DNA from 2 places in the Peribacillus sp. NPDC060253 genome. Region 2 is predicted to be linked to the other one. Evidence: predicted binding sites of a transcription regulator. Region 2 holds the regulator's gene; the other holds the start of a gene.
What was found. Region 2 encodes LexA, which represses DNA repair genes until DNA is damaged. Its sites were predicted from a motif close to CGAACATATGTTCG; they were not measured.

Region 1: addB (helicase-exonuclease AddAB subunit AddB) is a predicted target of LexA. The motif match lies at 3,961-3,974, and genes of this name have one in related genera.

The regions. Positions count from the first base shown of each region.
Region 1 covers NZ_JBHXAS010000053.1:19,814-28,182, reverse strand. The annotation lists gene addA (helicase-exonuclease AddAB subunit AddA) at 1-340, opposite strand, end outside; gene addB (helicase-exonuclease AddAB subunit AddB) at 333-3,830, opposite strand; gene lepB (signal peptidase I) at 4,022-4,585, opposite strand; gene ACFWE9_RS14930 (TVP38/TMEM64 family protein) at 4,619-5,233, opposite strand; gene ACFWE9_RS14925 (YhjD family protein) at 5,523-5,906, shown strand; gene ACFWE9_RS14920 (competence protein ComK) at 6,674-7,237, opposite strand; gene ACFWE9_RS14915 (IDEAL domain-containing protein) at 7,545-7,781, shown strand; gene ACFWE9_RS14910 (YitT family protein) at 7,854-8,369, opposite strand, start outside.
Region 2 covers NZ_JBHXAS010000047.1:19,008-27,376, reverse strand. The annotation lists gene sirA (sporulation inhibitor of replication protein SirA) at 1-114, opposite strand, end outside; gene tkt (transketolase) at 407-2,410, opposite strand; gene ACFWE9_RS13975 (DUF896 domain-containing protein) at 2,641-2,874, opposite strand; gene ACFWE9_RS13970 (YneB family resolvase-like protein) at 2,940-3,596, opposite strand; gene yneA (cell division suppressor protein YneA) at 3,616-3,927, opposite strand; gene lexA (transcriptional repressor LexA) at 4,083-4,706, shown strand; gene ACFWE9_RS13955 (hypothetical protein) at 5,439-5,726, shown strand; partial or broken gene ACFWE9_RS13950 (IS5/IS1182 family transposase) at 5,840-5,996, opposite strand; gene ACFWE9_RS13945 (esterase/lipase family protein) at 6,129-7,661, opposite strand; gene ACFWE9_RS13940 (hypothetical protein) at 8,292-8,369, opposite strand, start outside.

The DNA of each region.
Region 1 (8,369 bases), on a different contig from region 2:
GAAGTGTGGATATTGAGGCGCGGTTAATCAGGCTCAACTGCTTGCGCAGATGCTGTGAATGCGGATTATCGCTAATCGCTTTTTCTAATGCCTCACTTATCCTATGGCGCATCTCGGCTGCCGAAGCATTGGTGAATGTAACGACAAGCAGTTCATCCACATCAATTGGCTCTTCTTCTGAAATGACTTTTTGAATGATCCGATTGACCAGCACAGCAGTTTTCCCGGAACCAGCCGCGGCAGCAACCAAAATGTCCTGATCTTTAGCCCATATCGCCTTCCATTGATCTTCCGTCCATGTCACGTCTCCTGGCAGAACAGGAATTTTCGTTTTACTCATCGCTCTCCCCCTCCCCTCTTAATAGATCAAGAACATCATTTTGCTTCTTCTGTGCCAAATTCCTAAATTGATTCTCCTCCAGTGACTGGTCGAATTGGCATACTGATTTAAAGGAACAAAAAGTACACGGCGTTCTTTCCTTTAATTTATACGGCGTTATGTTCACATCGCCATCGACCATTCGATCACCTGCCTCCTGATAAACCCGGCGAACGTGATGATTCAGTAGCGAAAATTCTTCCCTACTGGCAACTTTGGAAGCCGCTAGAAGCGATCCATCCTTTTTAAAACCAGCTGGAATGATATCCGACTTACCCGAATTTTCAATATCAAGCGAGTTATCCATCATCTGGATGACATTTGAATGATCAAGTACAAGTCCATTCATTTTAAAACTCTTATAAATTTCTTCCTCAATTTTATCCAAACTGAGCATTCCCTTGGATTTGACAACAGGATTATGCACATGAAAATATAAAACACCGGCTGGAATGGCTTCTTTCCCTATTAGCGACTTGGAATGGGTAACGACGATATCAAGGTATGTCAACATTTGCAGCGCAAGTCCATAATACACTTCACTCATGTTCAGTTCCTTTTCACTCGACTTATAATCGAGCACGCGCAAATAGACACCCTCCCCTTCTTCCGCTTTATCCACACGGTCTATCCGTCCGATCAATTCCATCTTCGTACCATTTTTCAATGTGAACGAAAGTGGCGGCAGCTCTCCATTTTTTCCGAAACCGAGTTCTAACCCAACTGGAGCAAAACCGCTCACCTTTGCATGTTCACTCAATACGATTGATGCCCGGCCAATTACATGTTCCAATTTCCTGCGCAAATAGTGATGGCGATTCGTACTTAATAAAATTTGATTTTGAAGTTTAGGAGCAAGTCTTTCCACGGCAACTCTAGCCAACTCCAAGCATTGTTCCTTTGTCAATGTAGACCAAGGAATATCATGTTCATTTAAATAGTCCGAAATCATTTTCAACGCTCCATGGAACATCTCACCAATATCCGGTGCATCCAATCGGAAAATTTGCCTTTCCCTCAATTTCAAACCATGAGCGGCATAATGGGAAAACGGGCAGCTATTGAACATTTCCATTCTCGAGACACTTGTAAGAATACTCTCGCCATATAATTGCTTACTTGTTTCTTCTGATAATTTCTTCGCTCTATTTTGGTAAAAAAGACTTGATAATACCTTAGTTGCAAAAGGACCGACCACTTCATCCCCTATAATGGCATTATATACATCCCACCATAGTGTATGGATTGGGTAGTTCCTTTTTTTCAGCTGCAATTGGGCAGCCAAATACGATAGGGCCACATCGTAATTGGCCGCGTATTTCACCTGTTCCTCAGCAGACAGATCAGATGGATCGTTCATATAATACACTTCGGAAACGTTAGGCAGTACATCCCTTACCCGTTTTAGGTAGGATGAAGGTAAAAGCGCCTTTCCCTCCTCATCGGCAAGCGGATATGATAAATAAAGCCTCTCAGCAGGTGTAGTAAAAGCTTTGTACGCCGTAAACTCCTCATCAAGGAGGCGCACCTTTGAACTTGGAGCAACATCAAGTCCACCGGCTAACAGCACTTCACGATCACTATCGGAAAAAATACCGTCAGATAAAGCTTTTCCTGGCAAGACCCCCTCATTCAAGCCGATAACAAAAGCTGTCTTCACATCATCAAGTCGGGATAAATCGAGATTAGCGACAAGGACTTGGTCAATTGCCGGCGGTACCAAAGAAAATTCAAGAGACTCCAAACCAGCTTCAATGATTACCGCAAACTGTTTCATGGAAAGCTCTTCTTCGCTTAGCAGTTCAACGAATTGGTCTAACAGATCGACAACCGCATTCCACGTTTGTTCGTGCTCTCTTGCCGAAACCAAATCACCTGCTTCTTCGGCCTCCTGCTTCAGCTTTTCCAATTTTTCCGGTACATGTAATTCTTCAAGATATAGATAAAGGGCTTCGCACAATTCCCTCCCATTATCAGCCTTTTTAACACGTTTTGATAGCTTCAAGATGGGCTCGGTAAATAATTGCTTCATCTCATTCAACTCTTGCTCAAGCTTCATTTCCTTATCGGTTTGGTTCCGTTCCTCCAGTTCCAGCCCTCGGAAGCGCCGGTACGTCCAACGATCTTTGGAAGTCCACCTGCTCCCTTTAATTCCACGGGCCAGCACATAGTTTTCGAGCTTATCCACTTGCTCCCGCATCCTATCGTGATTTTTTTGCAGCGGAAATAAAAGCTCCGTCTTGATTGCTCGAAATACCGGTTCATACCGCCAATAACCATTGATGATCTCCAAAGTGGAACGAATCAGTTCTATCAGAGGATGATTAAGCATGGTCCGTTTGGAATCGACGAACAAGGGAATTTTATAATCCCGAAAAACGGTTTGTAAAATATCAGCGTACGCTTCACCATTACGAACTAAAATCGCTATATCACGGAAACGGTGCTGCTTCTGCCTGACAAGTGTCAAGATATCCCGGGCAACGCCTTCAATTTCAGCTCTGCGATTAACTGCCTGGGCAATCGTTACATCAGGTGACTGCTCAAACGTCCGTGCAGGACGAATGGCAAAATAAGTTTCCAGATGATTCAGCCCCGGACTCGTTACAAACCTTTCCGTTCCTTTTAAAATGCGATCCTCTGAAATTGGGATATCATTTCTCAATCCAGCTTGATAAAGGTGATGATACAGGTTTCCCGTCTGCCTGAACAATTGCAAATCATCCGGGGCATATTGTCTGTAGGGCTGATCTAATGTCAGCGAAACCGTTACACTCTTGCACAGCTTCATCATTTCTTCCACAATCAATAATTCCTGTGGTGTCAAACTATAAAAACCATCGATATAAATATCGGCATTCCTTATATATGAAGACTCTGACATTTTTTCAATAAGTAATGTGAAATAGTCTTCAGAATCTAAATATTTGCCAACCATTTCATCCTCAAAAGCCTGATAGACCAATTCAAGGTCATGCAGTTTATCCTGAATTCCGCTGCCTGCCTCTGAAGTATCGGTCAAATAGTTTTGAATGTCATCCGGTTGGATGCAATACTGCTTGAACTCAGCCAGCATTAGTTCCATCTGTGCAATGAATCCCTGCTTATCAGCAGATCGACGAAACATCTTTAGCTCATCTTTTTTATCATCCATTATTTTCCTTATCAGCATATTGACGCCGACGCTGTCCAAATGTAGCCGGCTCATTCCCCCAGTTTCCTGAAGAACTCGCCAAGCCAGCCTGCTAAAACTGAAAACCTGCGTCCGGATCATTCCCGCAAGACCTGGTGTTTTAACTAATTTATATTCAGATAGAAACGTCATTTGATCAGGAACGAGGTAAATAATTGGATTGCCTTCGGGATCATCTGCCAATTTTGAACGAATTCCGTCCAATATATTCGAAGTTTTCCCTGCACCCGATCTTCCCAGTAAAAAACGGAGTGACATCTCTTTTCCCCCTTATACAACATAATATCTAGATCTATCATACCAGAAATACTTTCGTCTTTTTGACTAGGTTTCTGTTTCCAATTAAGATTTACTTTCTATTATTTTACCGTTTCCCATTAAAAAATACCAATCGTACGTTCGCTTTTTTTCCAAAAGAAAAAGCCCTCAAATTTTCCGGGCTTTTGCAATCATTCACCTGTAAATCTATAAGTGAATTCTTTGATTGGCCAATATCGAACATCGACTTTACCGACAACATTTCCAACTGGTATATAGCCAAAGTGACGGCTGTCCGCACTTTCAAGACGGTTATCACCCATGACAAAAAGCTTGCCCTCGGGGACGGTGGTCATGTCCGTCAATTCTTTTAATGTGAAGTCACCTGTAAAATTTTGCCCAGGGAAACCCTCCTTGACTTCTTCTAGATAAGGCTCTTCCACTTTCTCACCATTTACGTAAAGCCAATCATCCTTATAACGAATGCGGTCACCTGCAATCCCTATAACTCGTTTAACATAATCTTCATGTGAATTGGCATGAAAAACAATAATGTCAAAACGGTTGATATCTTGAATCTGGTAATTGATTTTATTCACAACAAGTTTATCGCCATCTTCAAGGGTCGGCTGCATCGATTTCCCTTCAACATCATAGCTTGAAAACAAAAATGTACGGATTAAGATGTAAATAACAAAAGCTATCATGGTGGCTTTTATCCAATCGGATAAAGAATTCTTGTTTGTTTTTCCCATCTCGTTCAACCCCTACTACATTTATATTCTAACTTATTGTCCTTCTTCTCTCTTCATGCTTTTATTTAACCGGACTTCCAGTCTTTTTCCCACATACCAGAGGATAAAAATGACAATCCCGATAATGATCGTACGCATGGGCTTATGTATTAAGGATACTAAATCATAGCCGACGAAGCTAATCGTAAAAATCATCACCGCTTTTCCACCTACAACTGCCAGTCCATATTGCAAGGGACTGACTTTTGAAAGACCTGCCACAATATTCACGATGGCCGATGGTGTAAAAGGGAAGCAGAGCAGGATGAACAAAGGTCCGAATCCATGGCTTTCCACCCAAACCATCAACCTCTGTACCTGCTTATGTTTTTGCAAAAATCGAAAAAACCTCATTTGACCATATTTTCTAATAACTAAAAAGATTAAAAAAGACCCCGCTACCGCTCCAATCCATGAAAATAAAAATCCCCACCAGAGACCAAAAGCCGTTGCATTAGCCAGTACGAACACCACTAAGGGTAAAAAGGGCAAAAATGCTTCCAGCATCGGCAGTAAGATTCCAGGAATTGGACCGAATGAGCGATATTGCTGAATAAGCGCTGATATATTATCAAGTGTAAACCACTCACGTATAGTCTCCAAGTCCATAATTATCTCCCTCGACATGCTGCCATCAAAGCAACATAAACTTATTAAAAAGCTGTTTATTTTAGATATAACACTTTCCCCTGAAATTGCAAGAATTATTATCCATACATCTTCATACTTTCCCTAACTCGGGAAAACATAATCTTAATAACAAATATTTCACTATTATCAAAACTTCTTGCATATCGATTGAAAATACATTAGGATAAAAAACAGAACAAACGTTCTTATTTTCACAAAATATACATATTCTTATTAAAAATGCGCTTTTTTAGAAAGGAGCGGTCAGATGACCCGCATTCCAGAAGGTGACCGAAATATGATTGAAAAAGCCATCTACCTCCCTATGGTGATTACAGTCTTAAACCGGGATCTCAAGGTCATCGAAATTAGTCCGTTTAAATTAAAAAGGCCCTATTCGGAACTAATTGAACATATTTTAAAAGCCGTTCAGGATGACCTTGCCGAGGTACGGAGATATTTGCGAAAGGAGAATATTAAGGTAAGTGAAATCCAACGCGATGAATCCTTCACGATGTATTGTTTTTTATATAAAGGATACGAGGAACATCACAATTATTTCAATCCCCGCCTCCGCAACAAAACCGAAGACTTGTTATGCTATTACTTTTTCGAAAGAAGTCACCGCTCAAGGGATAGGGGACCTGCCTAACATATACACGATGTTTATGGATGTTTGGAGCCTTTCTTTCGGGGGTGAGGTAACAGATGCCTAAGGATTTGTATGGAGGATGTAACCATTAGGTGTCTCTTTTTTTCCTGCTTCTTAAAGATAAGTGGATTCAATTTATCACGATCAAAATCGATAGGACTCACTTATCTCCATCCACACCTGTTTAATGGTTCAAATTCATTACCAATACTATATTAATAGTTCCATGGGTATACTGCCATGCAACATCACTTTTCTATCAAGGTATAACCTATGTAATCAAGAACAAACTGAATATCCTGAAACTAAATGCCGAATCAGTGCTATTGGCGACGCCTATACACACATACTAGAGGATATCAAAAAGGTTGGATAAAATATTAATCTTTTTAATTGCAGCACAGTAAATATTATAGAAACCATATATAGCAATGTATGATTGTATTACACGAACTTGTGTGATGTTTTGGCAACTTGCAGTTTCACCAAGTTAAAAGTGTTAATTCTTAGAATAGGATTTTGAATTTTCCCGAGAAGAAAAGGGATTGAAAATTCAAGGTGGGGACATGAAGGTTACCTTAAAATCGCTCTTCCCAAGGGAGTAAAAGCAGGAGTTATGCTGAAATCGATGGTGATAATAGCACATTTTCCAAAGAAAGCTATGAAAATCAAGAAATTATATGAAGATAGCCCTTCTTTAAAAAAGAAGGGCATTAATAAACTAGTTTGCTTGCATCTCTTACACTTACATTCCATTTAATCTCATTCTAACGTGGTATATACTTTGACATTCCCTCTGAAGCTTTGACTCCTTTTGCTTCGGTGAACAGATAAAATGATTTTCTTTTTGTTTCCTCTATCCTTTGGATCAGTTTCGTTTTTAAAAAGGATGTCCGGTGCAGCTGGTTTTCGAAAGAACTGCATGATACATCGATATCGATGGTTTGTTTATTACTGAATGTGACGGTTGTATGTCTGGAATCTTTGCGAACATATGATACTACATGCTCATGTGATAACCAGATGCATTGAGGACGCAACGGAGATGTAGTTGGAAAGAAGAAAATCGAACTGGTTGGATCAATCGCGATCGGTGCTTTATGTGTGATGTTTATGAGTTGTTTTGTTCCTTGTTTGCGGCCTTCATAACTTGATCCGAAGAACTCACAACTTTTCTTGATAATCTCCATAGGTTTAAACGGGGAAATGAACTCGTCCTCCATTTCAACGATACGGGCATATATTTTACTGCCATAATTGATTGGCGTAACCATTAGTGTGTAGGGCGTGATTTCATATTCCTCAATGATTCCCTGGCTGTTTTCCTTCAATTTTAATCCACCTCTTCCTCGTCATAGTAAAAAATAATAATTGTTATCACTGTTGTAGTTTACCAAAGCATATACCCTTACAAAAAAGGTGCAGGGAGTTAGTCAATATATGTTAAATTCCCCCCAATAATAGCACAACCAGTAAAGATAAAAAGGGAGTTCACAAAAAGTTAAAAATTCTTTTATAAAGTGGCCATTTCGTCATCTAAAAGACATATCCCCTATTAAAAATTGAATTTTTTTAATTTTCAGTTGATTTTATCTGTTCAAATCCATATACTAATAAAAAGGGTCAGGGGTGGTAACTTTGAAAAATGAAAAATCTTATTCAGAGTCAGTGAAGTCCTTATCAATGAGCCAAATGAAAAACGATGCCGTCGTTCAGGAAATGTTAATTGATATGATTATTCTGGAATCCGTCCTTACTACCAAAAAGAATATCCTTGAGAAACAAATTGATGAAGCCTTGGATACGAAAAACAAACCTTTATTCCTAAAGCTTAGTTCTGAAATGAACGTTTTACTAAAACAGTTTGGAAATTAAAATGGATGATTAAAAAACAGCCTAATGATCAAAAAAGCCTCCCATAACGTTGGGAGGCTTTTCTATTTATCATCACTCTTTATGAAACATACCCATGACCTCGGCTGTTTCGGTTATATTGACAAAAGCATTTGGATCCACTTCTTTTATCATCGTTTTTACATCGGTTAATTGGTAACGGGTAATGACTGTCATCATCACTTTACTCTTTTCTCCAGAGTATGCACCTTCTCCGTCCATGACAGTAATGCCCCGATAAAAGTTAGTCAGGAGCTTCGTTTTCATTTCGTCACTCTTCTTGGTAACGATCATTAATGTTAATTTAATGTGATTGGAATGAATCGTATCAATCACTTTTCCTGCTGCATATATGGAAATCAATGTATATAATGCCGCATCCCAACCAAAGATGAAACCTGAGATAACCACCACAACAGCATTCATCACCGATAGCAATGAACCAAGTGGGAAGTCGCTCTTCTTAGCCAAAAGCATGGCGATGATATCAAACCCGCCTGAAGAACCTGAAGCACGAAAGATGATGCCTATACCGAATCCGGAAATGATCCCGCCAAATAAAGAAGATAA
Region 2 (8,369 bases):
CAATCGGCCCCTTGCTTGAATATGCTCCAAAAACAAATTGAAAAATAGCTTTTCTCTTCCATAATAATGATGGGCAAATTCATCTTCGATTAAAAAAATCTGATAGGTTCTCATCAGCCAATGCCTCCTAGCTTTCCTATTTTGGTAACCAGAACAACTTAACACCAGGACCTTCCATTATTTTCTATTCATAATGACTTTCCCCTTTAATTGACACATTTAAACGAAAATTAATTATTCTCATTATATATTGACAAACCAACAAGATATGTTGTTTGCTGGAGAAATTTTCTTCTTTTTTTGTCGAATGAAAGATTTTCCGTAGAATAGGTGCACTTTCAACATACATGAATAAATTTCGATAAAAAAACTGACACCATACCAGTTGGTGTCAGTTCCCTTACTTTTATTTAAGCATTTCTTTAACACGAGCAACTACATTTTCTACAGTGAAACCAAACTCTTGCATGATCTTACCGCCTGGTGCAGAAGCTCCAAAATGATTGATGGCCAATATTTCACCCTCATCACCTGCATAACGATCCCAACCAAAAGGTGACGCCACTTCGATGGCTAGACGTTTTTTCACTGCCGGATTAATTACACTTTGTTTATATTCTTTAGATTGAGTTTCAAATCGATCCCATGATGGCATGCTGATTACCGAAACTTCAATTCCTTCTGTTGCTAAAGCTTTCTGTGCTTCTACAGCCAAGTTCACTTCGGAACCTGTCGCAAGGAGTAATGCATCGGCTACTTCTTTCTTAGAAGCGGAGATGATGTAAGCCCCTTTGGAAACACCTTCATAAGCAGTTTCGGAAGTGTCTTTTATTGTTGGTAATCCTTGACGTGTAAGTACAAGGGCAGTTGGTTTATTTGTAGACTCCATAGCCACTTTCCAAGCTGCTGCCGTTTCATTACCATCAGCTGGACGGATAACGCCCAGGTTCGGCATAGCCCGTAATGATGCCAACTGTTCAATTGGCTCATGTGTCGGTCCATCTTCCCCTACAGCAATGCTGTCATGGGTGAAAACATAAGTAACAGGTAAGCCCATCAATGCTGCCATTCTTATGGCAGGACGTAAGTAATCAGAGAATACGAAGAATGTTCCCCCGTACACTTTTAATCCACCGTGAAGGGTCATCCCATTCAAAGCCGCCCCCATAGCAAACTCACGTACACCAAACCAGATATTACGACCACTGTAATTGCCTGGTAATAGATCTGTCTCACCTTTGATGGCAGTATTATTAGACCCAGCTAAATCTGCTGAACCACCGATGAAGCTAGGAACTCTTTTGGCAATCGCATTTAATACTTCCCCACTTGAAGCACGGGAAGCTAATGTTTTACCTTCTTCATAGACCGGAATATCCTGATCCCATTCAGCAGGCATTTCACCTTTGATTGCTAACTCCAATTGTTCAGCTAACTCAGGATGTGCTTCTTTATAATTTTTGAACAATTCGTTCCATGCTTCTTCTTTTTGAGCGCCTGCATCTACACAAGCTTCATTGAAATGTGAATACACTTCTTCAGGAACGTAGAAATCCTCTTCAAATGTCCATTTATATGCTTCCTTAGTCAGCTTCAGCTCATCTGCACCAAGCGGAGCGCCGTGAACAGCAGATTTACCTGAACGGTTTGGTGAACCGTAACCAATAACGGTTTTCACTTCTATTAATGTTGGGCGTGTATCATCAGATTTCGCTTCTTCAATCGCTTTAGCAATTCCCTGAAGATCATTGCCATCCTCAACACGGATATATTGCCAGCCATAAGATTTGAACCGGTCTGCTACACTTTCACTAAATGATTGGCTTAAGTCGCCATCAAGGGAAATGTCATTAGAATCATATAAAACAACAAGTCTTCCAAGTTGAAGATGTCCGGCTAATGAAGCGGCTTCTGCAGAAACGCCTTCCATTAAATCTCCATCTCCACAAATGCTATATGTAAAGTGATCGACAACATTATATGAATCACGGTTATAGCTTTCTGCCAAGTGGCGTTCTGCCATTGCCATACCAACTGCCATTGCAATCCCTTGCCCGAGCGGTCCTGTCGTTGCATCTACACCAGCAGTATGTCCGAATTCAGGATGACCTGGAGTTTTGCTGCCCCATTGGCGGAAGCTTTTCAAATCATCGATAGATAAGCCATATCCTGATAAATGAAGAAGGCTGTATAACAGCATAGATCCATGACCAGCTGAAAGAACAAAGCGATCTCTATTAAACCAATCTGGATTTTTTGGGTTATGATTCATGTATTCAGTCCATAGTTTATACGCCATTGGCGCTGCACCCATTGGCATACCTGGATGACCTGAATTAGCCTTTTCAATTGCATCAATCGATAATGTACGAATCGTATTGATGGAAAGTGCATCTAATTTATCTAACATATTGTAAAACATCCCTTCCTGTAATGTACCTCTTTATATTATAGTGACCTGCATAATATCACAACTAAAATCACTATTTACTACCTCAATACTTCAATTTTTAAAAAAATTTGGAAGTCCCCTATTTAGATTAAACTAAATGGGAGAATACATACATGAATGCAATTTCTTATTAATCATAAAGCAAAAAGAATCTTCCAATGGAGTGTACCATCAGAAAATTCCAAGCATTAATGTAAGTTTCTTTTATCTTTTATATCTTTTATCTTTTGAGGAGTGACATCATTACCTTCTGGATCGACAATTTTTACATGCTCCAACGTATTGGACATGGACCGTCTAAATGTTTCCAAATACTCACTTCTTAATTGTGTTTGCTCTTTCGCCTCAACTTCCGTTAAGCCTTCTTCCTTTGCTTTTTTAGAAAGTTCATTAATACGTGTTAATTTTTCTTGTGATAGCATAATTTCGCTCCTTCATAATCTGCGGATATTGTCATGGTATTAAAAAAAAAGCGAAATTACAAGTTCTAAGATTGACTTTCCTGTGTATTTTGTTGATGTTCAAGAAAGCGTCGGTTCACAGTAGCTTTAGATACATGGTAGCCAAAGCCCCTTAAAGTGGCTGCGATTTCTGCAAACGTCAATCCATTAGCCCGAAGTTTAATAATTTCTTCAATAGGAATCTCCTTACGTTCCCTGCCGGTAGAATTCCTCTGATTATGAAGATTTTTTTGAGGGCGGTATCCTTTTTCAACGGCTCTTAACATGCCGCGTTTTATTTTCAAATTATGTAATTTCCTTTGATATTCTTCGACAATACCGACTATCTGGATGACCATGGCATCTGAATCCGATAACTCAAGTTCCCCATCGTGTGAGAGAGTATAAACTTTCACGCCTTCTTTAAGAATGACATGGAAGAGGGCAATTTTCGCATTCCCTCTCCCCAGCCTTGTTTCGTCTTGGATTAATAGAACTTCAGCTTCTTTGGTTTTAAATAGTTCAAGCATGTCAAAAATGCCATCACGGTTTAACTCATAACCACTAGCCTGTTCTTTTATTATGGAAACAACTTCTACATCCATCTTCTCTGCCAATTTGACCAATTCATCTTCCTGCCTTGCCAATGATGTTTCCTGCGACTCTTTTTCTGTGCTAACCCTGCAATAGATTATTGCCTTCATAATACCCTACCTTCGCTACTTACTGCTCACTTGCCAAATTCTGAACAAGTTCTTCCCCTTTAACAGGAATGACAATGACTTGACCAGGTTTAATTGAATCCGCCCTGACCCCATTATGCTCTTCTATCCAACCAATGAATTCTTTTTTTGTCAAATTAGCTTCTTCATATTCTTCGGCAATTCCCCATAAGGTGTCACCTTCACTTACTTCTATAGAAAGGAAATCCTTTTTTTGATCGTTATTTAATGTGCAAGAGAATAAAATTGAAAAGATGAATACAGATCCCGCTAATAGAATCGTATAAATATAGTTTTTGTATAAATTTTTCATAAATATCCCTCCAAAGCGAATGTTCGTTCGTATGTTATATTCAAATTATAATACGAACGTTTGTTTCAGTCAATAACAAAATTCGAACTTATGTTTGTATAGAGATGGGGGCCATGATATAATAAAGCAAAGAACATTGGAGAAGAGGTGCAAAAATGACTAAACTATCAAAACGGCAGCAAGATATTCTTGATTTCATTAAAGAAGAAGTCCGCCAAAAAGGGTATCCACCTTCCGTAAGGGAGATTGGCGAAGCAGTGGGACTTGCATCAAGTTCAACAGTTCACGGACATTTATCCCGCCTGGAAAGCAAAGGGCTGATAAGACGTGACCCTACCAAGCCGAGGGCCATTGAAATCCTGAATTTAGAAGAAGCCAACAGTATTCCGAAAACGAATGTCGTGAACGTACCTTTACTTGGAAAAGTAACAGCGGGCATGCCGATTACGGCCATTGAGAACATAGAAGAATACTTCCCGCTTCCCGAAAGCATGGTTCCACATGATGACCATGTATTCATGCTCGAAATCATGGGAGAGAGTATGATCGAGGCAGGAATTCATGATGGGGATTATGTCATCGTGAAACAACAAAGCAGTGCCAATAACGGAGATATCGTCGTGGCCATGACTGAAGATGATGAAGCCACTGTAAAACGATTCTTTAAGGAACCGGATTACATAAGGCTTCAGCCTGAGAACTCAAATATGGAACCCATTATTTTAAGAGATGTTTCGATACTTGGAAAAGTAATAGGCTTATATAGACAAATACACTAAAAGCGCTAAAGGCGCTTTTTTTGTTTGTTTTAATTTATGTCCCAAACTCTCTCATTATGCATATGTAAGACTAGGTTTTGATTACTATTTTTTAATAGTATGGAATTTTATAGGATTATTTCAATTTCCCCTTTTTCTTTTAAGGTTGATAGGAAAGTAAACTATCGCCATTCGGTGCGTGGAAGCCTATGTAAATGTAACCTTTTGTTAAATTAAAAAAAGAGAGGAATAAATTCACCACTCAGATAAAATTCATTACACTTTCGCCGATCAAGTTAAAAAATCTGTACTTCCATAAAATCCTATGCTTTGGCAGGCTCAAAGACGGAATCTTGACGGTATGATTATCTTCAACAATTCTGAATCATACTTCTCTATATTTCGGTTCTTAGCCATAGCCCAAATCGAATTTTTCTGTGCTTCTCAGTAGTCATTTTCTACTATGACAGCAGTATATAAATTTCTATCTACCCAGTTGGATATTTTCTGAATCGTTAAACTGGCGTACCGTTGACACCTAAACCATTTTATCCTCCAACGTAGAAAAAGCCATCACATCCATTACTTTCCTTGGATTGATGGCTTTATAAATTGACCGTTGAAAATCTTCAAAGCTGTTCGAATTACCTTTCTTTGATAAATGACTTCTTTCGTAAAAATTACTGTGGTATAAATCCTACCTAAATGGTGAAAGTTAATTTTGTATATCTTCCAATTTAAGGTGGTGAAATTATGGACTTCCCGACCATCCATACAAATTTTTGGGATGCAGTGATAGCCATTCCTACCATAATAATACTAACTCAACTGATTAAGGTTTTGTTTCATACTCCTAAAAAATTCATCCCTACCATCGCATTAGTTCTTGGCTTGTTCATTTCCATTTTCATCAGCCATAGAAATCATTTGGTTGCAGGAATTTTTATGGGCTGGTTTTATGGCTATGCAAGCATAGGCAATTACGCTGCGCTCAAAACTGGCATTTTGTCCTATAGAGCATCTAATGAAAAGACAGATTAGCTATCAGGTGTATGGCCGTCGATGAAATTCATTCATCTATTAAATCCATAGGCTACTGCACAGCATCTATGCCATCGACCACTCGCAATTTATATTGCGGTATGCTGCTGTAAGAACGAATAGGCAAACTGTTTTGTTCGTTCATCTTTCACATAGAAACCACTCTCAAGATCCGTTGAACTTTCATTAATCTCCTTGGTTTCTTTCTTGATAAATTTCTGGTGGTAAAGGCTTCTTTCCACTGTTTTCACGATCTTGATTTATTTCTTCGACTGTAGACAAACTCGAAAATAATTGAGTTTGTCTCAGTTTTTTAGGTTTGTAAATTCGAACGTTGCCTCCAGGCACTCGCTTTCAGCGTTCGGTCCGGGATGCCTTCAATAAAGAGAAGGCATCTTCTTCTTATTTTTCAATATAAACAGAACGAATTAGCGTACGGGTTCTTTCAGCACCACTCACACTTTTTTCCATGACATCAATCGTTACATTATAAACACCCGATTTAGGTACATCTGGAAGGGTACCTGAAAAATTTTCTTTGTCCATTACTTGAATAGAGCTTTTTTCATTAATTTCATTCCCGGATTCATCTAACAAATGAACCATAAAAGTGGTGCTGATTGGCCCTTTTTTATTATTGATAGGATTCTTTATTAAAAATTTCGCATCCTTTTGCTTAACCTTTCCAGGCATGCTTAATGTAATGGGATTCTTTTCGTTAAATTGTGCGGTTAACAGGTATGCATCAGTTGGTGACTTAGTCTTCATTCGCACTCTCCAGTCCCCAATTTCAAGGTTGTTTCCATTAAATGTTTGGATGGTTGCACCATTAAAAAAGGAAGCTTCATTTTTTGCAGAGTGGACTTTTACCGAAGGCGAATGCCTTTTATTGGATGGAGAAATTAATTCAACCTCAACATCTTTTGAGGCTGTATATATGGTTATCATACCTGGGGCTGCTTCATTTACATGGAAACTTTGTTCGTTCCAGATATTTTGTTGCAGTTCACCGCCTAGAACGGTTTGTGCGAGAGCGGTTGTAATGACATCATCTTCAACTTGTTGTTTATATTTTACAATTACACTCGGAAGCTCAACGGTAGAAGCGCTTCTTAAATAGGGCTCAATTCTTGGAAATACAGCTGAACCCACTCGAATATTATCGTGATCTAAGTTTGGATCAGTAAACAAATGTGACGCATAGGGAATTTTTGAACTCCATACATTCACTAAACCATCATTTTCTCCATACGTAGATAAATATTGTCCCCCCATTGATAAAGCAGAAAGTGCTGGTCCTCTATTCATTCCTGTCACCGTGAAATACATGTTTTTACGAGAGTTAACATGGTTGTCCGTGGCAGAGCGAAATTCCGCCATTTTGCCAACTTGCAAAGAATATGTTCCATCATCTTTTTGACCTAAAAGCGAACCAAGCCAACCTGCATACCAGCTATAAGCCAAATCAGCTAGATGAGAACCGTGATGTGGAGAAGCTAAAGTGATGATCCTGCCAACATATTGGTGGGCTCCATAGTGTACAAGAGCCGCTTGGGTGTCTGGTCCACCTTTGCTGTGAGCAATAACATTTACTTTTTCTCCGCCGAAATGGGTACTGATTTCCTCAAGCATGGATGCTAACAGCCTACCATTATCATATTGGCTAGCAGATCCATTACCAGCTGAATCATAAAGCTGAACAAAAACGGTTTGGTAGCCAGCCTCATATGCTTTGGTATACATATCATTGATACCATGATAATCCGTTTCACCGTACCAGCTTGTTGAGCTGCCATTTTTCCCTTGAACAAATACGATAGGTGGTTTATTTACGTCAAGATTGGGAGGGATGCTTCCCAGAAACCAATCCCCTGGGCTGAAAGTTTCGGAAGGCGGCTTCAATTTTCCCGCTGTGGAAATGTCTGGTTTTGCCATAATTAATATTGTTAATATAAGGACAAGAAAAATGACATAATTGATTATATTCCTTTTCAATTGTTATCTCCTCCCATATCCTTTGTAATTTTGAATCTCCTATTATCTATGTCCTCCTTTACCAAGTCTGCTTTATCCATTCATTAGTTTATATTTGTACTTTTACAATCCATTACCTGCAATCTTTATAAAAATGGGAGAAAAAAACTAGAAGGAATTCATTAATATAGAGATAAAGTATGAGGATGCGTCATTGTTACTTACGGACGATTTCTATAAACTCATTTCGATTGGCGGAGAGTGCTTAACTTTGAGGGATATTTTCTTTAACTTCATGCCCCACTTTTAGTGATTCTCTTTTTTCACAACGTACAAAAATAGGATTTCACAATAAGGACACAGTTGAGCTTTAGAAATTATGGAAGAAGACCTTATCATCACATGCAGTTTAAGTTCCTTACGTAAAAATGAGAACAAGCCCTTCTCGCAAAGGATAAAGGGCTTGACTATTTATGAACCTCCGTACTAATTCCTTTGAATATGACACTATCCGATTGCCCCTAATCTTGGTGTTTTTGACAACAATTTTTCCAATAGATACACAATTAATCTCTTTTTTAAACAAAACCCTTACACATTGCTAAAGAGAATTCCCTTTCCAATCGCAATGGTACTAACGGCTGCTCCTACAGCAACTTTTCCATCCAC